4 regions of the Variovorax cryoconiti genome follow, and region 1 is predicted to be linked to each of the others. Evidence: predicted binding sites of a transcription regulator. Region 1 holds the regulator's gene; each other region holds the start of a gene.
What was found. Region 1 encodes sigma-54, which starts transcription at its own class of promoters, with help from an activator protein. Its sites were predicted from a motif close to TGGCANGNAANCTGCTTT; they were not measured.
Positions count from the first base shown of each region.

Region 2: ACSFA2_RS23875 (CmpA/NrtA family ABC transporter substrate-binding protein) is a predicted target of sigma-54. The motif match lies at 2,917-2,934, and genes of this name have one in related genera.
Region 3: ACSFA2_RS19070 (transglutaminase family protein) is a predicted target of sigma-54. The motif match lies at 3,345-3,362, and genes of this name have one in related genera.
Region 4: atzF (allophanate hydrolase) is a predicted target of sigma-54. The motif match lies at 1,632-1,649, and genes of this name have one in related genera.

Region 1 is NZ_JBPJZI010000003.1:436,608-441,920, forward strand. Features, by position in the region: gene ACSFA2_RS11105 (SPOR domain-containing protein) at 1-410, shown strand, start outside; gene ACSFA2_RS11110 (thiol:disulfide interchange protein DsbA/DsbL) at 522-1,172, shown strand; gene lptA (lipopolysaccharide transport periplasmic protein LptA) at 1,307-1,987, shown strand; gene lptB (LPS export ABC transporter ATP-binding protein) at 1,984-2,790, shown strand; gene ACSFA2_RS11125 (RNA polymerase factor sigma-54) at 2,809-4,371, shown strand; gene ACSFA2_RS11130 (THUMP domain-containing class I SAM-dependent RNA methyltransferase) at 4,381-5,313, shown strand, end outside.
Region 2 is NZ_JBPJZI010000014.1:10,537-15,849, forward strand. Features, by position in the region: gene ACSFA2_RS23860 (hypothetical protein) at 1-183, opposite strand, end outside; gene tsaD (tRNA (adenosine(37)-N6)-threonylcarbamoyltransferase complex transferase subunit TsaD) at 354-1,424, opposite strand; gene ACSFA2_RS23870 (nitrate- and nitrite sensing domain-containing protein) at 1,512-2,792, shown strand; gene ACSFA2_RS23875 (CmpA/NrtA family ABC transporter substrate-binding protein) at 3,127-4,371, shown strand; gene ntrB (nitrate ABC transporter permease) at 4,382-5,305, shown strand; gene ACSFA2_RS23885 (ABC transporter ATP-binding protein) at 5,302-5,313, shown strand, end outside.
Region 3 is NZ_JBPJZI010000008.1:134,953-140,265, forward strand. Features, by position in the region: gene ACSFA2_RS19060 (IclR family transcriptional regulator) at 1-696, opposite strand, end outside; gene ACSFA2_RS19065 (DNA internalization-related competence protein ComEC/Rec2) at 838-3,294, opposite strand; gene ACSFA2_RS19070 (transglutaminase family protein) at 3,419-5,313, shown strand, end outside.
Region 4 is NZ_JBPJZI010000004.1:369,593-374,905, reverse strand. Features, by position in the region: gene ACSFA2_RS13655 (AmpG family muropeptide MFS transporter) at 1-674, opposite strand, end outside; gene ACSFA2_RS13650 (M48 family metallopeptidase) at 712-1,557, shown strand; gene atzF (allophanate hydrolase) at 1,681-3,405, shown strand; gene ACSFA2_RS13640 (ABC transporter substrate-binding protein) at 3,458-4,474, shown strand; gene ACSFA2_RS13635 (ABC transporter permease) at 4,478-5,313, shown strand, end outside.

The sequences.
Region 1 (5,313 bases):
TGCCAGCCACCGGCCCGGTGCCAGCGGTGGTCGCGCCTGCTACGCCGGCGACCCGGCCCCGCACCGATGCCACGGCACCCGCCGCCTCGTCCGACCCGCTGGGCGACCTGGCCCGCGCCCGCGCCGGCACCGCCGCCCCGGCCACCACCACGGCGGCGGCCGACGGCACCGACCCCTTCGTGTACTTCGTGCAGGCCGGGGCCTTCCGCAGCACCGACGACGCCGAGGCGCAGCGTGCCAAGCTGTCGCTGATGGGCGTCGAAGCGCGCGTCACCGAGCGCGAGCAGGCCGGCCGCACCGTCTACCGGGTGCGCGCAGGCCCCTTCAACAAGAAGGACGACGCCGACCGCCTGAAGTCGCGGCTCGACAGCGGCGGGCTCGAATCCAACCTGGTCCGTGTCCAGCGCTGAACGCCTGAACGTCTCACCGATCGGTGCCCCAGGCGCCCACCATCCCTGGCTGCGGGAACTCCGCAGCCGCTGCCCGGCTCTGTCAGCCGCACAGGAGAACCTTTGATGACCATGAACCGCCGTGATTTTTCGCTGACCGCCGCCTCGATCGGGCTGCTTCCTCTCGCCGCCACCGGCGTGCATGCCCAGGCCCGCCCGCCGAAGGCCGGCACCGACTACATCGTGCTGGGCAAGCGCGCACCGGTCGACACGCCCGCCGGCAAGGTGGAAGTGGTCGAATTCTTCTCGTACAACTGCCCGCACTGCGCCGCCTTCGAGCCGCGCCTGGAGCCGTGGGTCAAGACGCTGCCGGCCGACGTGGTGTTCAAGCGCATCCCGGTGCCCTTCGTGGGCAACGACACCGAAGCCAAGCAGCGGCTCTACTACACGCTCGAAGCCATGGGCAAGGTCGACGCCTTCCAGATGAAGCTGTTCCAGGCCATCCACCAGCAGCGCCAGCCGCTGGTCGGCGACGCCGCGATCCTGGCCTGGGCCGAGAAGCAGCCCGACCTGGACGGCAAGAAGTTCGCCGACCTGTTCAAGTCCTTCTCGGTGGCCGGCAAGGCCAAGCGCGCCACCCAGTTGACCAGCGACTATCAGGTGGCCGGCGTGCCGGCGCTGGGCGTGGCCGGGCGTTGGTATGTGGACGGCGACACGGCCGGTTCGCTCGACCGGGCGCTGGAAGTTGTGGGCCTGCTGGTGGCTGAAGCCCGCAAGGGTTGAAGACCGGAGGACCGGCGACTGTTCACCACGGCCGTTTCAAGAATGTCAAAAGCCCGCCTCGGCGGGCTTTTTCGTCCGAGCGACCGGATGCACTGATCCGGCGCATACAATCGTCGAGCAAGTTTCGTGCCTTTATGACACATCGACCCCACACTCCCCTTTCCTCCCTCCTGCGCGCCGGCTTCGCCGCGCTGCTGCTCGCCGTCGCCACGGTTCCGGCGCTGGCTGAAAAGGCCGATCGCACCAAGCCCATGAACATCGAGGCCGATGCCATGCGCTACGACGACCTGAAGCAGACCAGCGTGTTCACCGGCAACGTGGTGGTGACCAAGGGCACCATCATCATCCGCGGCGCGCGCATCGACGTGCGCCAGGACCCGGAGGGCTACCAGTACGGCGTGGTCACCGCGGCGCCCGGAAAGCTGGCTTATTACAAGCAGAAGCGCGACTCCGGCGTCGACGAGTGGACCGAGGGCGAGTCGGAGGTCATCGAGTACGACAGCCGCGCCGACAACGTCAAGTTCATCCGCCGCGCCATCATGCGGCGGCTGATCGGCGCGAAGGTCAACGACGAGACCACCGGCGCGCTGATCGTCTACGACCAGAGCAACGACACCTTCACCGTGAACGGCGCGCCGCTGCCCCCGGGTGCCAGCGTGGCCGCCGGCGACCGGGGCAGCCGCGTGCGCGCCATCCTGACGCCGAAGGCAGCCGGCGCGGAAGCGGCGCAGCCGAGCGCACCCGCCGTGCCGGCATCTGCACCCGGCCGGGGCCTGCGCCCCAGCACCACGCTCGGCGGAGAAGCGCGCCCGTGAACGACAGCGTGGACATCGCGAAGCACGCCGCACCCCCTGCGGCCGTCGAAGGCAGCCGGCTCCAGGTGCGCGGGCTGCAGAAGCGCTACGGCAGCCGGCAGGTCGTCAAGAACGTCTCGCTCGATGTGCAGAAGGGCGAGGTCGTCGGTCTGCTCGGGCCCAATGGCGCGGGCAAGACGACTTCGTTCTACATGATCGTGGGCCTGGTGCGGGCCGACGCTGGCGAGATCAGCATCGACGGCGAGCCGATCGCGCACATGCCGATCCACCGCCGCGCCCGCATGGGCCTGAGCTACCTGCCGCAGGAAGCCTCGATCTTCCGCAAGCTCAGCGTGCAGGAGAACGTGCGTGCCGTGCTCGAGCTGCAGCGCGAGCCCGACGCCAAGGGCCGGCTCGTGCCGATGTCGAAGAAGCGCATCGACGATCGCCTGAACGAACTGCTGTCGGACCTGCGCGTCGAGCATCTGCGCGATTCGCCGGCGCTGGCGCTGTCGGGCGGCGAGCGACGCCGCGTCGAGATCGCCCGTGCCCTGGCCACGCAGCCGCGCTTCATCCTGCTGGACGAGCCCTTTGCCGGGATCGACCCGATCGCCGTGATCGAGATCCAGCGCATCGTCAGCTTCTTGAAGAGCCGCGGCATCGGCGTGCTTATCACCGACCACAACGTGCGCGAGACGCTGGGCATCTGCGACCACGCTTTCATCATCAGCGACGGGCAAGTGCTGGCACAAGGCACGCCTTCGGAGATCGTCGACAACGCCGAGGTACGCCGCGTGTACCTGGGCGAACACTTCCGCATGTAAGGGGAGGGCGAAACTCCCATGAAGCAGGGCCTGTCGCTCCGCGTTTCGCAGCACCTTGCGCTCACGCCCCAGTTGCAGCAGTCGATCCGGCTGCTGCAGCTGTCCACGCTCGAACTGAGCCAGGAAGTGGAGCAGATGCTCGACGAGAACCCGTTTCTCGAGCGCACCGCCGAAGAGGCCGCCCGTGAGGAGTTCGGCGTCGACGCCGCCGATGCGCCGCCGCCGCGCGACGACGACTTCGCGCCCGGCCCCGCCGCCGCCAGCAACGACAGCACCACCAGCACCACCGAGGCCGAGGCGCCGGCGGTCGACGCGACCGAAGCCACGCCCGACTGGGAAGGCGACGGCACTGTCGACATGGCACCCGACGACAGCGAATGGGGCGGCGACGCGCCCCCGCGCGCCAACAACCTGGGCGACGACGAACGCGCCGATGCCACCGAGCTGGCGCGCAGCCAGGAGTCGCTGCAGTCCCATCTGCACCGCCAGGCCCTGAGCCTGCGCCTGAACGAAAGCGACCAGGCGGCGCTGCGCTTCCTGATCGAATCGCTCAACGAAGACGGCTACCTCGAGGACTCGCTGCCCGCCCTGGCCTCGGGCCTGGCCGGCGACGACAACGACGAGTTCGACGGCCTGGTGCACCACTTCCAGGTGGCGCTCGGCCTGCTGCAGAGCCTGGAACCGGTCGGCGTGGGCGCACGCGATCTGGGCGAATGTCTCGCCATCCAGTTGCGTGCGCTGGCCCGTGCGAACGAAAGCGCCGAAGAGACGCAGGTGCGCAAGACCGCCATCGCGATCTGCAAGCAGCCGATGGAACTGCTCGCCCGGCGTGACTTCAAGCGCCTGGCCACGCTCACGCGCAGCAACGAGGAAGAGGTGCGCTCGTCGCTGCAACTGATCGCCACGCTCGAACCCAAGCCGGGTCGGCGCTTCGTCGATGTGGAACGCAACGTGGTGGTCCCCGACGTGATCGTCACGCGCATGGGCGCCGGCACCAACATCAAGTTCCGCGTGATGCTCAACCCCGACGTGATGCCGCGCCTGCGGGTGCACGACATCTACGCCGGCGCGCTCAAGCAGCACAAGGGCGAGGGCAGCCAGGCGCTGTCGCAGCGGCTGCAGGAGGCGCGCTGGTTCATCAAGAACATCCAGCAGCGCTTCGACACCATCCTGCGCGTGAGCAATGCCATCGTCGACCGGCAGAAGAGCTTCTTCGTGCACGGCGAGCTGGCCATGCGGCCGCTGGTGCTGCGCGAGATCGCCGACGAGCTCGGCCTGCACGAATCCACCATCAGCCGGGTGACCACGGCCAAGTACATGTCCACGCCCTACGGCACGGTCGAGCTGAAGTACTTCTTCGGCTCGGCGCTGGGCACCGAGACCGGCGGCAACGCGTCGAGCACCGCGGTGCGTGCGCTCATCAAGCAGTTCGTCACGGCCGAGAGCATCAAGAAACCGCTGTCGGACAGCCAGATCTCCGAGATGCTCAAGGAGCAGGGCATCGAATGCGCCCGGCGCACCGTGGCCAAGTACCGTGAAGCGCTGCGCATCGCGCCGGCCAACCTGCGCAAGGCGCTCTGAGTCCGCACCATGAACCAGCTCCATCTCTTTCTGCCTTGCGCCGCCGGCGTCGAGGACTTTCTGGCGCAAGAAGTGCACGGCCTCACCGGCCTGGCCGGCGACGACCTGATGGCCTCGCGCGGCGGCGTCTTCGTGCGCGGCTCGTGGCGCGACGCCATGAAGCTCAACCTGCACAGCCGGTTGGCGCAGCGCGTGCTGATCGAACTGGCGCACGCGCCGTACCGCAGCGAGAACGACCTCTATGCCATCGCCAGCGGCGTCGCGTGGGAGATCTGGTTCACGCCGCAGCAGACCTTCAAGATCGAGACCACGGCGCAGCACAGCCCGCTGCAGAGCCTGAACTTCGCCACGCTGCGCATCAAGGACGCCATCGCCGACCGCTTCCGTGCCAAGGCCGGCGGCGTGCGGCCGAGCATCGAGACGCAGTGGCCCGACGTGCGCGTGTTCGCCCACCTCACCACCGACCACTGCACGCTCTACATCGACACCTCGGGCGAGCCGCTCTTCAAGCGCGGCTGGCGCCAGGACACCGGCGACGCGCCGCTGAAGGAAACCCTGGCCGCGGCCATGCTGGCCGCCAGCGGCTGGTGGAACCCGGAAACCGGCGCCGTGTCCGAAGCGCCGCTGTACGACCCCTGCTGCGGCAGCGGCACCATCGCCATCGAGGCAGCGCAGATCGGCCTGGGCATTCCGGCCGGCGCGCTGCGGCGCTTCGGCTTCGAGAAGCTGCTGCCCTTCCAGCCGCACGTGTGGGAGTCGATCCAGAACGAGGCCGCCGATGCGCCCGCCAGGACCGCGCCGGCCATCTTCGGCAGCGACGTGTCGCACCGCATGGTCGACTTCGCCGAACGCAATGCCGAGCGGGCCGGTGTCGCCGCGGCGATCCAGTTCCGCGGCGGCGATGCCTTGCAGCGCATGCCGCCCGAAAGCGCTCCACAGGGC
Region 2 (5,313 bases), on a different contig from region 1:
CTGCTCCAGGCCCTTCTCATAGGCGCGGGAATATGGAAAACGCTGGTCCAGGCTGGCCGCGTCGCCAGAGAACGCCAGGCCTGCCAAGGTGACCTGTGTCCCCTGGGCTTGCGCTGTCGTCGGAAGAAAGAAGGCGTGCACGGTGAGCACGCCGGCCGCCACGGCCCTGCCAAAAAACCTCAAGATGTCTCCCCAGTCGGCCCGCGACGGCGAAGGCGATGTGCCTGCCTGGACGCGCCACATTTGTTATTCGCTAAGTTACGAACGTTTCCAAATGTACAAGATTGGGAGACCTGGTGATGTCGGCTGTGTGACGTGCAGCCGCAAGCCGCCGTCAGGGCCGCCCTGGGCCGTTAACCCGTGAGCGTCGCCGGCGCGGCGGTGGTTGCGTCCTGCGCCAGGCTGTCCAGCGGCCAGCGCGGCTTGACGTCGAAGGCGTAGGCCTCGGTCGCTTCCTGCAGCCCGGCCTGCAGGCGCATGGCGGCGGCCATGGCGATCATGGCGCCGTTGTCGGTGCACAGGTGCAGTTCCGGGTAGTGCACCCGCACGCCGCGCTGCGCGCAGGCGGCGTCGAGCTGCTGGCGCAGCATCCGGTTGGCGCCGACGCCGCCGGCCACCACCAGGCGCTTGAGGCCGGTCGCGGCCAGCGCCGACAGGCTCTTCTTCAGCAGCACCTCGACGATGGCGGCCTGCGTCGATGCCGCCAGGTCGGCCTTGCGCACGTCGAGCTGGTCCCCGAGCTTCTTGGCCTGCGTGAGCACCGCGGTCTTGAGGCCGGCGAAGGAGAAGTCGAGGTCGCCGCTGTGCAGCAGCGGGCGCGGCAGCTTGAAGGCCACCGGGTCGCCCTGCTCCGCCAGCTTGGCCAGCCACGGGCCGCCGGGGTACGGCAGACCCATCAGCTTGGCGGACTTGTCGAAGGCCTCACCCGCCGCGTCGTCGATGGTCTCGCCCAGGATCTCGTAGCGACCCACGCCGTCGACGCGCATCAGCTGGGTGTGGCCACCCGACACGAGCAAGGCCACGAAGGGAAACTCGGGCGGGTCTTCGCTCAGGAAGGGCGACAGCAGGTGCCCTTCGAGGTGGTGCACGCCCAGCACCGGCTTGCCCAGCGCCGCGCCCAGCGCGCAGGCCACGCCGGCCCCCACCAGCAGCGCGCCCGCCAGGCCGGGGCCCCGGGTGTAGGCGACGACATCGACGTCGGCCAGCCGCTTGCCGGCCTCGTCGAGCACCGTCTGCGTCAGCGGCAGCACGCGGCGGATGTGGTCGCGGCTTGCCAGTTCGGGCACCACGCCACCGTAGGCCTGGTGCATGGCGATCTGACTGTGCAGTGCGTGCGAGGCCAGCCGCGGCACGGCCGCGCCCTCCCATTCGACCAGCGCCACGCCGGTTTCGTCGCACGACGATTCGATTCCCAATACGAGCATGGCCGCGAGTGTAGGATGCGCGCGCTTGCGGGGCATGGATGTTGCTGCATGCCCCTTCACCCCGCCCTTCGGAACGCCCACGACACGATGAAATCCGGACTGAGCTTCCTGATCGCCGCCCTGCGCAGCGAGATCGACGAACTCGATCAGCTGTCGCGCACCAGCGCGCTGGTCGGCACCATCGGCCGCCTGGTGCATGCACTGCAGCGCGAACGCGGCATCTCCAACGTGCTGCTGGCCTCGGGTGGCCAGCGCTTCGCCGCCGAACAGAGCACGCAGATCGCCGAGTGCGCCGGCCTCGAGCAGGCGGTGCGCGAATGCTTCGACGCGCTCGAAGCCGATCCCCGCCGCCTGGGCAACAGTGCCCGCCTGTTCAGCCGCATCGCGTGGGTGGTGCCGGGCCTGGACGCCCTGCCGGCGCTGCGCCAGCGCATCGGTGCCCTGCAGATGCCGGCCGCCGAGGCGACGGGTGCCTTCGTCAAGGTGATCGCCGGCCTGCTCGCGGTGGTGTTCGAGGCCGCCGACGGTGCGACCGACCCCGAGATTTCCCGCCTGCTGGTGGCGATGTTCAACTTCATGCAGGGCAAGGAGCTCGCCGGCCAGGAGCGCGCCTGCGGCGCCGCGGCCTTCGCGTCCGGCCGCAACGAGTCGGCACGGCAGCAGCAATGGCTGCACCTGATCGAATCGCAGGAGCGCTGCTTTCAGGTCTTCTCGGAGTTCTCCGGCCCCGAGCTGGAAGCGCAGTGGCTGGCGCACCTGCCGCCGGCCCAGACCGCCGAACTCGAGCGGCTGCGTCGCATCGCCTGCGCCGCGCCCGCCGGCGTGGCGCTCGACCCCAACCTGAGCCCGGTGTGGTTCGACTGCTGCACACGGCGCATCGACGCCATGCAGACGGTCGAGGAGCGGCTGGCGGCGGACCTGCATCAGCTGTGCATCGCCAAGATCAGCCGCGCCCGCGGCGAGCTGCAGACCCACGAGTTGCTGCTGGCGCAGATCGCACACGCGCCGCCCGCCTCGTCGGCCGCCTTCTTCGAGCAGCCGGCCACGCCGCTGCTCGCCGCCTCGCCCGCCGCCGGCGGGCCGCCCTACGGCCGCCAGCTGGAGCGCTCGATCCTCGACATGGTCCAGGAGCAGTCGCTCCGGCTGCAGGCCATGAGCGACGAACTCGACACCGTGCGTGCGTCGCTCAACGAGCGCAAGCTGGTCGAGCGTGCCAAGGGCTTGCTGATGGCACACCGCCGCCTGAGCGAGGCCGAAGCGCACAAGATGCTGCGCCAGACCGCGATGAACCAGAACCGGCGGCTGATCGACGTGGCCGAATCGGTGCTCTCGATGGCGGAGTACCTGCCCGTGGACGGGAAGCCCTGAACGCAATTGGTGCATCGCACAAAGCGTTGCCACGTGCGGCTGAGCGAGTCGATCAGGCCCGGATCCCTGACCAGCCCTTGCTTCAACGCTACGACTTCAATAGCAAAAACAACACCCTGCCTGCTGGCACACCGCTTGCATGTGACTCTGCATAGACCGACGTAGGTCTTCAGGCAGGCGGCATCCAACGCAGGGTGTCTCCCACCGAACCGGACAAAGGCGTCCGTGTCCGTCGAAGCTCGCTTCCCAGCAGCTTCGGCGTGATGCGGACGCCTTTTTTGTTTTTGTTTTGTTGTTTGTCTCTGGCCTTGCCATTTCTTCCGGAGTTCGCCCCATGACCGATCTGCTGAAAACGAAGTTGAGCCGCCGCCGCGTGCTGCAGGCTGCCGCCGTCGGTGCCGCCGGCATCGACCCCGCGCTGCGCGCCCTCGCCTACGCGCAAGGCTCCGACAAGCCCGAGAAGGAAGAAGTCAAGATCGGCTTCATCCCCCTGACCGACTGCGCCAGCGTGGTGATGGCCTCGGTGCTGGGCATCGACAAGAAGTACGGCGTGAAGATCGTGCCCAGCAAGGAAGCCAGCTGGGCCGGCGTGCGCGACAAGCTGGTCAATGGCGACCTCGACATGGCCCACGTGCTCTATGGCCTGGTCTACGGCGTGCACCTCGGCCTGTCCGGTCCGAAGAAGGACATGGCGGTGCTCATGACCCTGAACAACAACGGCCAGGCGATCACGCTGTCGAAGAAGCTGGCCGACAAGGGCGCGGTCGACGCGCCGTCGCTCGCCAAGCTGATCGCCAAGGAAAAGGGCGAGTACACCTTCGCCCAGACCTTCCCGACCGGCACGCACGCGATGTGGCTGTACTACTGGCTGGCCTCGGCCGGCATCGACCCTTTCAAGGACGTGAAGAACATCGTGGTGCCGCCCCCGCAGATGGTGGCGAACATGCGCATCGGCAACATGGACGGCTTCTGCGTGGGCGAGCCCTGGGGCCAGCGCGCCATCATGGACGGCATCGGCGTGACGGCCATCACCACGCAGGACATCTGGAAGGACCACCCCGAAAAGGTGCTGGGCTGCACCGCCGACTTCGTCAAGAAGTACCCGAACACCGCACGCGCCGTGACCGCCGCCATCCTCGAGGCCGGCAAGTGGATCGACGCCGGGCTGCAGAACAAGAACAAGATGGCCGAGACGATCGCCGACAAGAGCTACGTCAACACCAGCGTGGACGCCATCAACCAGCGCATCCTGGGCCGCTACGTCAACGGCATGGGCAAGAGCTGGGACGACCCGAACCACATGAAGTTCTATGCCGACGGCGCGGTGACCTTCCCGTACCTGTCGGACGGCATGTGGTTCCTCACGCAGCACAAGCGCTGGGGCCTGCTGAAGGCGCACCCGGACTACCTGAAGGTGGCGACGGAGATCAACCGCATCGACATCTACAAGCAGGCCGCGACCGCCACGCAGACGCCGGTGCCCAAGGACGTGCTGCGCACCAGCAAGCTGATGGACGGCGTGGTGTGGGACGGGAAGGACCCGGCCAGGTACGCCGATTCGTTCAAGGTCAAGGCCTGAGGAGAACACCATGGTGAGCGCCGTCTTTCATTCCCCCCTGGAGGCGAATGTGCCTCTCTCCACACCGGCCGCCGCGTCGGTCGTCGCACCCGCCAAGGCTGCCGCCGTTTCGGCGCCTGCGCCGGTGCAGGCTGCGCCCCGCAAGCCGCTCGACCTGCGCGCCTTCTGGATGCGCGTGCTGCCACCGCTGGCCGGCTTCGGCCTGCTCCTGCTGGTCTGGGAGCTGATCGCGATGAACAGCACCACCGGCTTCCCCTCGCCGCTGGTCACGGGCAAGCAGGCGCTGACGGTGTTCGCCGATCCGTTCTACAGCAAGGGGCCGAACGACCAGGGCGTGGGCTGGAACGTGCTGTCCTCGCTGCAGCGCGTGGCGATGGGTTTCGGCCTCGCGGCGCTGGTCGGCATCCCCGCGGGCTTCGCCATCGGGCGCTTCGAGTTCCTCGCGCGCATGTTCAACCCGCTCATCAGCCTGCTGCGCCCGGTGTCGCCGCTGGCCTGGCTGCCGATCGGCCTCTTGGTCTTCAAGGGCGCCAACCCGGCGGCCATCTGGACCATCTTCATCTGCTCGATCTGGCCGATGGTGATCAACACCGCCGTCGGCGTGCAGCGCGTGCCGAGCGACTACATGAACGTGGCCAAGGTGCTGAACCTCAGCGAATGGAAGATCCTCACCAAGATCCTCTTCCCCGCCGTGCTGCCCTACATGCTGACCGGCGTGCGCCTGGCCGTCGGCACCGCCTGGCTGGTGATCGTCGCGGCCGAGATGCTGACCGGCGGCGTGGGCATCGGCTTCTGGGTGTGGGACGAGTGGAACAACCTCAACGTCGCCAACATCATCATCGCGATCTTCGTGATCGGCGTGGTCGGCCTGGTGCTCGAATTCGCGCTCATCAAGATCGCCACCGCGTTCACGTTCGAAGAGGTGAAGTCATGAATGATGAT
Region 3 (5,313 bases), on a different contig from region 1:
GCTGATAGCCGCCACCGGCCGGCCGTCGGCCCCGAGGATCGGCACCGCGATGCCGCCCATGCGCTCGATCACCACGTCGAGCAGCACGGCGTAGCCGCGCTCGCGTGCTTCGCGGGCATGGTCCTCCAGCAGCTGCGCGGTGATGCGCGGGTAGCGCTGCAGCTGCGGCGCGATCACCGCCAGCGCCGCCTGCCGCTCGGCCTCGGGCATCCAGGCCAGCAGCGCCAGGCTGCCGGCACCCACGCCCAGCGGCCGACGGCTGCCGATGGACAGGTAGTTCGCGCGGATCGGGTAGCGCCCCTCTTCCACGTCGACGCAGAGCGATTCGATGCCGCTCGGGATCGACAGGATCACGCTGTCCTCGAACTGGCCGGTGAGCCGCAGCAGCGCCGGTCGCACCAGCGGGCGCGGGTCGAAGCGGGCCAACGCGGCGGCGCCCAGCACCAGCAGCTCGGCCCCCAGGCTGTAGTGCTTGCTGTGCGGGTCGCGCACGACGAAGCCGTCGTGCATCAGCACCTCGAGCAGGCGCAGCACCGTGGTCTTGTCGAGGCCGGTGGCGATCGCGATGTCGGTCAGGCGTGTGACGCCGGGGTCGGACAGCGCACGCAGGATGCGGCAGGCGCGTTCGACCGACGAGGTAGGCTCCACGGCCCGCTGGGCCAGCATCGAGGCAGGGGTGCGCGTTCTTTCAGGCATGTTGTCTCTTGTTTCGTTCCGCGGAACACCGCGACGGCGTACTGCATTGAACGCGGTGCGACTTTCCCGCGTCAAGCAATCGGTAGAAAGTTGCTGCAGGCGAAACTTTTTGAGGGAAAACCCGGGACGCCGGGACGCTGGTCAGGGAACGCGGTGGTGCCAGTAGCGCTGCCGTGCCTCGCGTTCGCAGCGCACCACTTGCGGCGCGCGGCTCGACCACTGCGCCGCGCCGCAATGCGGGCTGTCGATGAGCGTCGTGCCGCGCGCTTCGTAGGCCTCGCGCACGGGCGTCGCCGGGTGGCCGAAGCGGTTGCGGTAGCCCGCCTGCACCAGCGCCAGCCGCTGCTGGACCGCATCGAGCAGCGGCGGGCTCGACGAGGTCTTGCTCCCGTGGTGCGGCACCAGCAGCACGTCGGCGTGCAGGGCGCCGTCGGCGCTGCGGGCGACCAGTGCGGCCTCCTGCGCGCGTTCGATGTCGCCGGCCAGCAGCGCGGTCGCGCGCCCGTTGCCGATGCGCAGCACGCAGGAGACGGTGTTGGGCTTGGCCGAGGGGTTGTCGTAGTCCGCCGCGACCGGGTGCAGCACCTCGAAGTCGACGCCGTCCCAGGTCCAGCGCTGGCCGGCGATGCAACGTTGCGCCGGCCGCAGCGCCTGCAACGGATGACTTGCCTCGATCGAACTCAGCAGCGCGGCCTGCGGCTGCATGGCGAGCACGGCCGGCGCGCCGCCGGTGTGGTCGCTGTCGCGGTGGCTCAACACGACGGTGTCGAGGCGCTCGCCCATCGCGCGCAGCAGCGGCACCAGCACGCGGTGGCCGGCGTCGCTTTCCAGGCTGTAGCGCGGGCCGGCGTCGTACAGCAGGCTGTGGTTGGCGGTACGCACCAACACCGCATTGCCCTGGCCGACGTCGGCGGCCAGCAATTCGAAGTCGCCCATCGGTGGGCGCGGCGTTTGCCACAGCAGTACAGGCAGCAGCAGGGGCAGCCCCAGCACGCGCATCGACCATGGCAGCCGCATCGCCAACAACACGCCGCCCGCGACGCCGCCGACCGCCGCCCACAGCGGCGGCGCCGCCATCGACACGGTTGCGAACGGCCACGCCGCGAGCCACTGCAGCCACCGCGACAGGCCCTGCACCGCCCAGGCCGCCGCATCCCATGCCCACGGCAGCAACACGCCGAGCATCGCCAGCGGCGTGACGAGCAGCGTGACCCACGGGATGGCCAGCGCATTCGCGATCAGCCCGACCACCGACACCTGCTGGAACAGCAGCAGCGTCAGCGGCGTGAGCGCCAGCGTGACGACGGCCTGCTCGCGCGCCAGGCGGCCGAGGCGGCGTCGCCAGGTGAGCGCCTGCCCGGCCTCGGCCATCGCGTCGGTCGCGAACAGCGCCGCCACCGCGACGAAGCTGAGCCAGAAGCCGGCCTGCATCAACGCCCACGGGTCGACCGTGACCACCACCGCGCAGGCCAGCAGCCACACGCAGGGCCACGGCCAGCGCCGCCCGGCGATGCGCAGCAGCGCAACGGTCGCGAGCATCCACACCGTTCGCTGCGAGGGCACACCCCAGCCGCTGAAAAGCGCGTACAGCGCGGCCAGCGCGACGCCACCGGCCAATGCGGCCTGCTGGGCGGGCCAGCACAGCATCAGGCGTGTGCTGCGCCGCCACAGCGCGCCGACGAGCAAGGCCGCGAGCCACGCGAACATGGTCACATGCAGACCGGATATCGCCATCAAATGGGCCACGCCTGTCGCGCGGTAGACGTCCCAGTCGGCACGGTCGATGGCGCCCTGGTCGCCGGTCACCAGCGCGGCGATCACCCCCGCGAGGCGCCGGTCGGTCACCCGCTCGAAGACCGCGTCGCGCACGGCTTCGCGGGCGCGCTCGACCGGGCGTTGCCAGGTGGTGGCGAGGCGTTCGGGCGGCGCATCGCGGGCGCCGGTGCGCACATAGCCGGTCGCCTGCACGCCCTGCTCCCACAGCTGCAGCTCCTGGTCGAAGCCGTGCGGGTTGAGGTTGCCGTGCGGGGCCTTGAGGCGCACGGTCAGCCGCCAGCGCTCGCCGGCGTGCAGCGCGTCAGGGCGCCGAAGCGGTTGCGGCGCGACCGCCGCTTCTTCGGCGCCCCGGCCCCACAGGCCGGTGCCCTCGGCGTACCAGCCCAGCGCGATGCGGCGCGGCACGCGCGGCGGGAGTGGCTCGCCGGCCGACCCGCCAGCCCACTGCGCCGACTCGACATCGAGCCGGAAGCGCGTGCCGCTGTCGTCGTGTTGCGGCATCTGGGCGATCACGCCAATGACCTGAAGGTCGCGGCCCTCGAGCGACGGGGCCAGTGCGTCGCCGGCATAGCGGGCCGCGCGCCACCCCGTGAGGCTGGCACTGGCGAGCGCCGCGACCACCAGCAACGCGGCCAGAGCGCCTCGACCGTGACGGCGCGTGCGCCCCATGGCGTACAGCACCAGGCTTGCCGCAGCCGCCAACACCCCATAGCGCCAAGCCGGCCACAAGGCCGCCTGCTGCAGTTGCAGGGCCGCGCCCACGATCGCCCCGGCCAGGGCCGCGAAGGGCGCCCAGCCGCGCAGGTCGTGCTGCACCCTCACGAAATCGCTCCCTGATCCATGCGACCGGCCCTCCCTCTACACGCTTTCCGTGGCGCGTTAATTGCTTTGCCGGTGGGCTAGTATGCGTCTCACCCGAGACCCGTCGCCGCTCCGAGAAAAACCGATGTCCATTCACGCCGCACTCCACCACGTCACCCACTACAAGTACGACCGTCCGGTGCAGCTCGGCCCGCAGGTGGTCCGCCTGCGTCCGGCGCCGCACTGCCGCAGCAACGTCATCTCCTATTCGCTGCGCATCGAGCCCGAGCAGCATTTCATCAACTGGCAGCAGGACCCGTTCGCCAACTACCAGGCCCGCCTGGTGTTTCCCGAGAAGACGCGCGAATTCAAGGTCACGGTCGACCTCGTGGTCGAGATGGCGGTCTACAACCCCTTCGACTTCTTCCTCGAGCCGCAGGCCGAGAACTTCCCCTTCAAGTACACGGCCGAGCAGGCCGACGAGCTCGCGCCCTACCTGGTGGTGGAGCCGCCCACGCCGCTGGTGCAGGCCTACCTCGACAAGATCGACCGCAAGGAACAGCGCACCATCGACTTCCTGGTCGGCATCAACCAGCAGGTGCAGTCGGACGTCAACTACCTGATCCGCATGGAGCCCGGCGTGCAGACGCCGGAAGAAACGCTCACCAACGGCAGCGGCTCCTGCCGCGACTCGGGCTGGCTGCTGGTGCAGCTGCTGCGCCACATGGGCCTGGCCGCGCGCTTCGTCTCGGGCTACCTGATCCAGCTGACGCCCGACGTGAAGGCGCTGGACGGCCCGAGCGGCACGACGGTCGACTTCACCGACCTGCACGCCTGGTGCGAGGTCTACCTGCCCGGCGCCGGCTGGGTCGGCCTGGACGCCACTTCGGGCCTGCTGGCCGGCGAAGGCCACATCCCGCTCGCTTGCACGCCCACGCCGTCGAGCGCCGCACCGATCGAAGGCGTGGTCGACGACGCCGAAGTCGAGTTCGGCCACGAGATGGTGGTCACCCGCATCCATGAATCGCCGCGCGTCACCAAGCCCTACACCGACGAACAGTGGACCGAAGTGCTGGCCCTGGGCGACGCCGTCGACAAGCGCCTGGCCGCCGGCGACGTGCGCCTGACGATGGGCGGCGAGCCGACCTACGTGGCCACCAGCGACCGCGACGCCGCCGAATGGAACACCGATGCGCTCGGCCCGACCAAGCGCGGCTACGCCACCGAGCTGGTGCAGAAGCTGCGCGCCGAATACGGCAACGGCGGCTTCCTGCACTTCGGCCAGGGCAAGTGGTACCCGGGCGAGCAACTGCCGCGCTGGGCGCTGTCGATCTTCTGGCGCGCCGACGGCCAGACCATCTGGCACAACCCCGAGCTCTTCGCCGACGAGCGGGTGCCCACGCACTACACCAGCGAAGACGCGCGCCGCTTCACCACCGTGCTGGCGCACCGCCTCGGCCTGACCGAGCGCTACATCCAGTCCGGCTACGAAGACACCTACTACTACCTCTGGCGCGAACGCCGCCTGCCGGTCAACGTCGACCCCTTCGATTCCAAGCTCGACGACGAGATGGAACGCGTGCGCCTGCGCCGCGTCTTCACGCAGAAGCTCGATGCCGTCATCGGCTACATGCTGCCGATCGAACCCGGCAACGCCGATGCCGACGCGCCGGCGCTGGCCGGCCCGGGCTGGAAGACCGGCCCCTGGTTCCTGCGCGACGACCGCATGTACCTGATCCCCGGCGACTCGCCCATGGGCTACCGCCTGCCGCTCGATTCGCAGCCGTGGGCCAGCAAGGGCGACTACCCCTACCTGGTCGACCGCGACCCGACCGCGCCGCTGGCCGACCTGCCGAACTACGTCGACTACCGCGCGCGCTACGCCGGCCTGCCGACCGGCCCGAAGGACGACCTGGGCGCCGTGCCCTATGCCTTCGGTGCGCCGCCGCAGACGCCAGCCGCACTGCGCATGCAGGGCCCGGGTACGGCCACTGCAACCAGCGCCGCGGCAGGCCCGGGCGCCGCTTCGGCGGACAGCAC
Region 4 (5,313 bases), on a different contig from region 1:
AGCACCGTGACCACGCCGACCGCCATCGAGGCGGCCATCACCAGGTAGGCGGCCTTCCAGCCGGCGTTCTGGTAGCCGCTGGCGCCGGTGATCTCGGTCCACGCGGCGATCGACAGCACGCCGGCGCCGGCCCAGATCATCGCCAGCCGGTAGCCGGTCTGGTAGGCGGCGGCCAGCGCGGCCTGCTTGCGCGTCTCGGCCGATTCGATGCGGAAGGCGTCCAGTGCGATGTCCTGCGTGGCCGAGCCGAAGGCCACCAGCAGCGCGCACCACACCAGCGGCGCCAGGCCGCCGCGCGGGTCGGCCATCGCCATGCCGACCAGCCCGCCGACGACCAGCGCCTGCGCCAGCAGCAGCCAGCTGCGGCGGCGGCCCATGCGCCGGGTGAGCAGCGGGATGGGCAGCCGGTCGACCAGCGGCGCCCAGGCCCACTTGAAGGCGTAGACCAGGCCGACCCAGCTCAGGTAGCCGATCTCGCTGCGCGTCACGCCGGCTTCGCGCAGGCGGAAGCTGAGCGTGCCCAGCACCAGCAGCAGCGGCAGCCCGGCCGAGAAGCCCAGCGCCAGCATGCGCAGCGTCGCGGGTTCGAGGTACACCTTGAGCGCATCGCGCCAGGACAACGGTGCTGCAGGCAGGGCGGTGGGGGAGGCTTCGGCAGCCGAGGGTGGGGACATTGCGCGGGCGATCGGGGTGGCTGCTTATTATTCCCGCATGTGCACACGCTGCGAGTTTTCCATCGGTCCCTGGCAGGCGCGCCGGGCTTTCCTGGCGTTGGCGGGGGCTGCCGCCGTCACTTCGGCAGTCACACCCGCGTTGGCGCAGGTCGAGGTGGGCAAGGCCTCGGTCGCGCGCAACCTGGTGCCCGCCGACAGCATCGAGCAGGCCGGCGTGCAGCAGTACGGCCAGCTCCTCCAGCAGGCCAAGGCCAAGGGCGCGCTGGCGCCCGACAGCCACCCGCAGCTGCAGCGGTTGCGCACCATCGCTGCGCGCCTCATTCCCTTCGTCGGCCCGTGGAACGCACGCGCCGCGCAATGGAAGTGGCAGATCAATTTGATCGGCAGCCAGCAGATCAACGCCTTCTGCCTGCCGGGCGGCAAGATCGCCTTCTACACGGGCATCCTCGACCAGCTCAAGCTCAGCGACGACGAGGTCGCGATGGTGATGGGCCACGAGATGGCGCACGCGCTGCGCGAGCACGCCCGCGCGCGCCTGGCCAAGAGCGCCGGCACCGGCGCGGCGCTGTCGATCACGGCGCAACTGCTCGGCCTGGGTCAGATGGGCGACATGGCGGCGCGTGCCGGCACGCAGTTGCTGTCGCTCAAGTTCAGCCGCGGCGACGAGACCGACGCCGATCTGGTCGGACTCGAACTTGCGGCGCGGGCAGGCTACGACCCGCGCGCTTCGGTGACGCTGTGGAAGAAGATGGCCACCGCCTCGAAGAACCAGGGCGGCCTGAGCTTCCTCTCGACCCACCCCAGCGGCACCGACCGCATCCGCATCCTCGAAGCCAACCTCGGCAAGGTCGACGGCCTGTACCGCGCAGCCCGGCGAGGCTGAGCCGCGCTTGCACCTATCCTTTTTCTGACGCACCGAATCCGACCTGCCAGGGCTCCCTGAGTCCTGGCAGGCGTTGGCACGCCGCTTGCATCTCATCATGTACACAAGACAGGATGCTTGATGATGGTGCATACGACGACTTCGCTGCCGACCGATGAAGGGCTCGACGCCAACCCCGGTGCGGCCGCCTGGATCACGCGGATCGACCCGCCGATCGCCTCTCCCGGCGCCGCGGCCCATGGCCCGCTCGCCGGGCTGCGCTTCGCGGTCAAGGACAACATCGACGTGGCCGGCCTGCCGACCACCGCGGCCTGCCCGGCCTTCGCCCGCGACGCGGCCGCCCACGCCCATGTGGTGCAGCGCCTGCTCGACGCCGGTGCGGTGCTGGTCGGCAAGACCAACCTCGACCAGTTCGCCTGCGGCCTGAACGGCACGCGCTCGCCGTACGGCGCGGTGCCCAACAGCTTCGACGCGCGTTACGTGTCGGGCGGCTCCAGCTCCGGCTCGGCGCGGGTGGTAGCCACGGGCGAGGTCGACTTCGCGCTCGGCACCGACACGGCCGGCTCCGGCCGCGTGCCGGCGGGGCTCAACAACATCGTGGGCCTCAAGCCGACCAAGGGTTTGATCAGCACGCGCGGCGTGCTGCCGGCGGCGCAGAGCGTCGACTGTGTGTCGATCTTCGCGCGCACCGTCGAACTCGCGGCGCGCGTGCTGACCGTCGCCATGGGGCATGACGCGGCCGACCCGTACTCACGCGCGCTCACGCCCATCACCACGCCATTGCCCTCGCGCCTGCGCGTCGGCGTGCCATCGACGCTCGAGTTCTTCGGCGACGCCGATTCGGCCGCGGCCTTCGAGCGCTCGCTCGCGCAGCTCGAAGCGTTGGGCGCCACGCGCGTGCCGATCGACTACGCCCCGCTCGCCGAAGCTGCGGCGCTGCTCTACGACAGCGCGCTGGTGGCCGAGCGCTACGCGGCGGTGCGCACCTTCTTCGACGCGAACGAGGACGAGGTGATCGAGCCGGTGCGCAGCATCCTGGCCAAGGGCCGCAGCTACAGCGCGGCCGACTTCGTGGATGCGCAGACGAAGCTGCGGGCGCTGGCGCAACAGGCCGCACCGATGTGGAAAGACATCGACCTCCTGGTGGTGCCGACCGCGCCCACGCACTACACCATCGAGGCGATGCGGGCCGACCCGGTCGCGCTCAACCAGAACCTCGGCGCGTACACCAACTTCGTCAACCTGCTCGACTACGCGGCGCTCTCGGTGCCGACCTGCCTGCGCAGTGACGGCCTACCCTTCGGCCTGACGCTGATCGGCCCCTGCGCCAGCGACTTCCAGCTGGCCGAGCTCGGTCAGCGGCTCCACCACGCCACCGGACTCACGCTCGGTGCAACGGGCGCACCGATGCCGGCACCCGTCGCGCTGCCGATGCTCACGCCCGCCGCCACCGTGAAGGTCGCCGTCGTCGGCGCGCACCTGTCGGGCATGCCGCTCAACGGCCAGCTGACCGAGCGCGGCGCCACGCTGCTGCGTGAAACGAAGACCGCCCCGCAGTACCGCCTCTACGCACTGCCCGGCACCGTGCCGCCCAAGCCCGGCATGGTGCGCGTGCCCGCGGGTGGCGCCGGGCTCGTCGTCGAGGTGTGGGCGATGCCCGCCACCGCCTACGGCTCCTTCGTCGCATTGATCCCCGCGCCGCTGGGCATCGGCACGCTGACGCTGGAAGACGGCAGCAGCGTGCAGGGCTTCGTCTGCGAATCGATCGCGCTCGACGGCGCCGAGGACATCACGCACCACGGCGGCTGGCGCTCGTACATCGCATCACGTCAGGCGGCGCTCGCCTGAGCGCGGCTTTCGGGTTTTCTTTCGCTTCAACCTTTACGCAGGAGTCGGACTCATGGGATCTCAGGACAAGTCATTCGCAGCGGTCGCCGCCACGCCCTCGCGCCGCCATGTGCTGCAGGCCGGCGCCGCGGGCATCGCCGTGCTCGCCGCACCCTCGCTGGTGCTGGCCCAGGCCACGCCCAAGATCCGCGTCGGCTTCTGGCCGGTGGCCGCGGGCCTGCCCTTCTTCGCCGCGGTCGACAAGGGCTACTTCAAGGAAGCCGGCCTCGATGTCGAGCCGCTCAAGTTCGCTGGCGCGCAGCAGGTGATGGAAGCGATGCTGTCGGGCCGCTCCGACGGCAGCGCCAACGGCACCGGCTCGGCCAACCTCGCCATCGGCGAGATCGCGCAGCCGGGTCTCTTCAAGATCTTCTGCACCAACCCGAGCAATGCCAAGTTCGTGCTCGACGAGTTCATCACCGCCAAGGACAGCCCCATCAAGACGATGGCCGACCTCAAGGGCAAGAAGGTCGCCTCGGGCCCCGGCATCCAGAACGTGACGCTGTGCAAGACCATGCTGGAGCGCGCCGGCGCCACCGGTGCCACGGTGACCGAGCTGCCCATCGGCCAGCACGTCGCCGCCCTGGTCGCGGGCCAGGTCGACGCCTGCTACACGCTGGAGCCGACCGGCACCATCGGCCGCATGAACGGCACCACGCGCGTCATCGAAGCCGGCGTGGTCGCCAAGTACATCCTGGGCGACCCGATGGCGCCGTGGCACGGTGGCGCGGCCAGCCTGACCACCGAGTTCATCAAGAAGAACCCCGAGGTGGCGAAGAAGTACATCGCGGCCTATGCGCGCGGCGTCGAACTGGTGCGCACGAAGCCCGACGAGGCCCGCCAGTTCATGAAGGGCTACACCGCCATCGAAGGCGCGCTGACCGCCGAAGTGCCGCTCGCGTCGTACATGCTCTACAACGAGTTCAAGCCGAGCGACGTCGCCTACTTCCAGAAGTTCTACGACCTGTTCACCGAGAAGGGCATTTTCGAGAAGAAGGTGCCGGTGGACGCACTTCTCTACAAGGCCTGAACCATGGCCGACACCTCCGTCGCGCCCGCCGGGGCCGCCACCAAGCCCTGGTCGCCACCTGCGAACGGCGCCGCCAGCGCGGTGCCCAAGCCGCCGCTGTGGGACAAGCTGCTGCCCTTCATCGGGCCGGTGGTGCTCTTCATCCTGTGGGATTTGGTCGTGCGGCTCGGCTTCATCAAGCCGATCCTGCTGCCGGCACCGGCGGACACCATCACCACGCTGATCACCGGCCTGGCCGGTGGCCCGCTGCTCACCGACTTCGCGGTGACGGTGTGGCGCACGGTGCAGGCCTTCCTGATCGCCGCCGTCGTCGGCGTGCCGCTGGGCGTGCTGTTGGGCAGCAACGAGCGGGTGTATCGCAGCGTGGAGTTCCTGATCGACTTCTTCCGCTCCACGCCGTCGTCCGCACTCATCCCGCTGTTCCTCTTGATCTTCGGCGTGTCGGACATCAACAAGGTCGCCATCGCGGCCTTCGGTGCCTTCCTCATCGTGATCTTCAACAGCGCCTATGGCGTCATCAACGCGCGCAAGCAGCGCGTGATGGCGGCCAAGGTGATGGGCGCTTCGCGTTGGCAGGTCTTCAAGGACGTGCTGATCTGGGAGAGCCTGCAGCCCAGCTTCGTCGGGCTGCGCTCGGCGGTGTCGATGGCCCTGGTCATCGTGATCGTGGCCGAGATGTTCATCGGCTCCGACGCGGGCCTGGGCAACCGCATCATCAATGCGCAGCAGGTGCTCAACGTGAAGAGCATGTACGCGGCCATCCTTGCGGCGGGTGCGTTGGGCTATGCGCTCAATATCCTCTTTCTCGTGGCCGAGCGCCGCATCGTGCATTGGAGTGG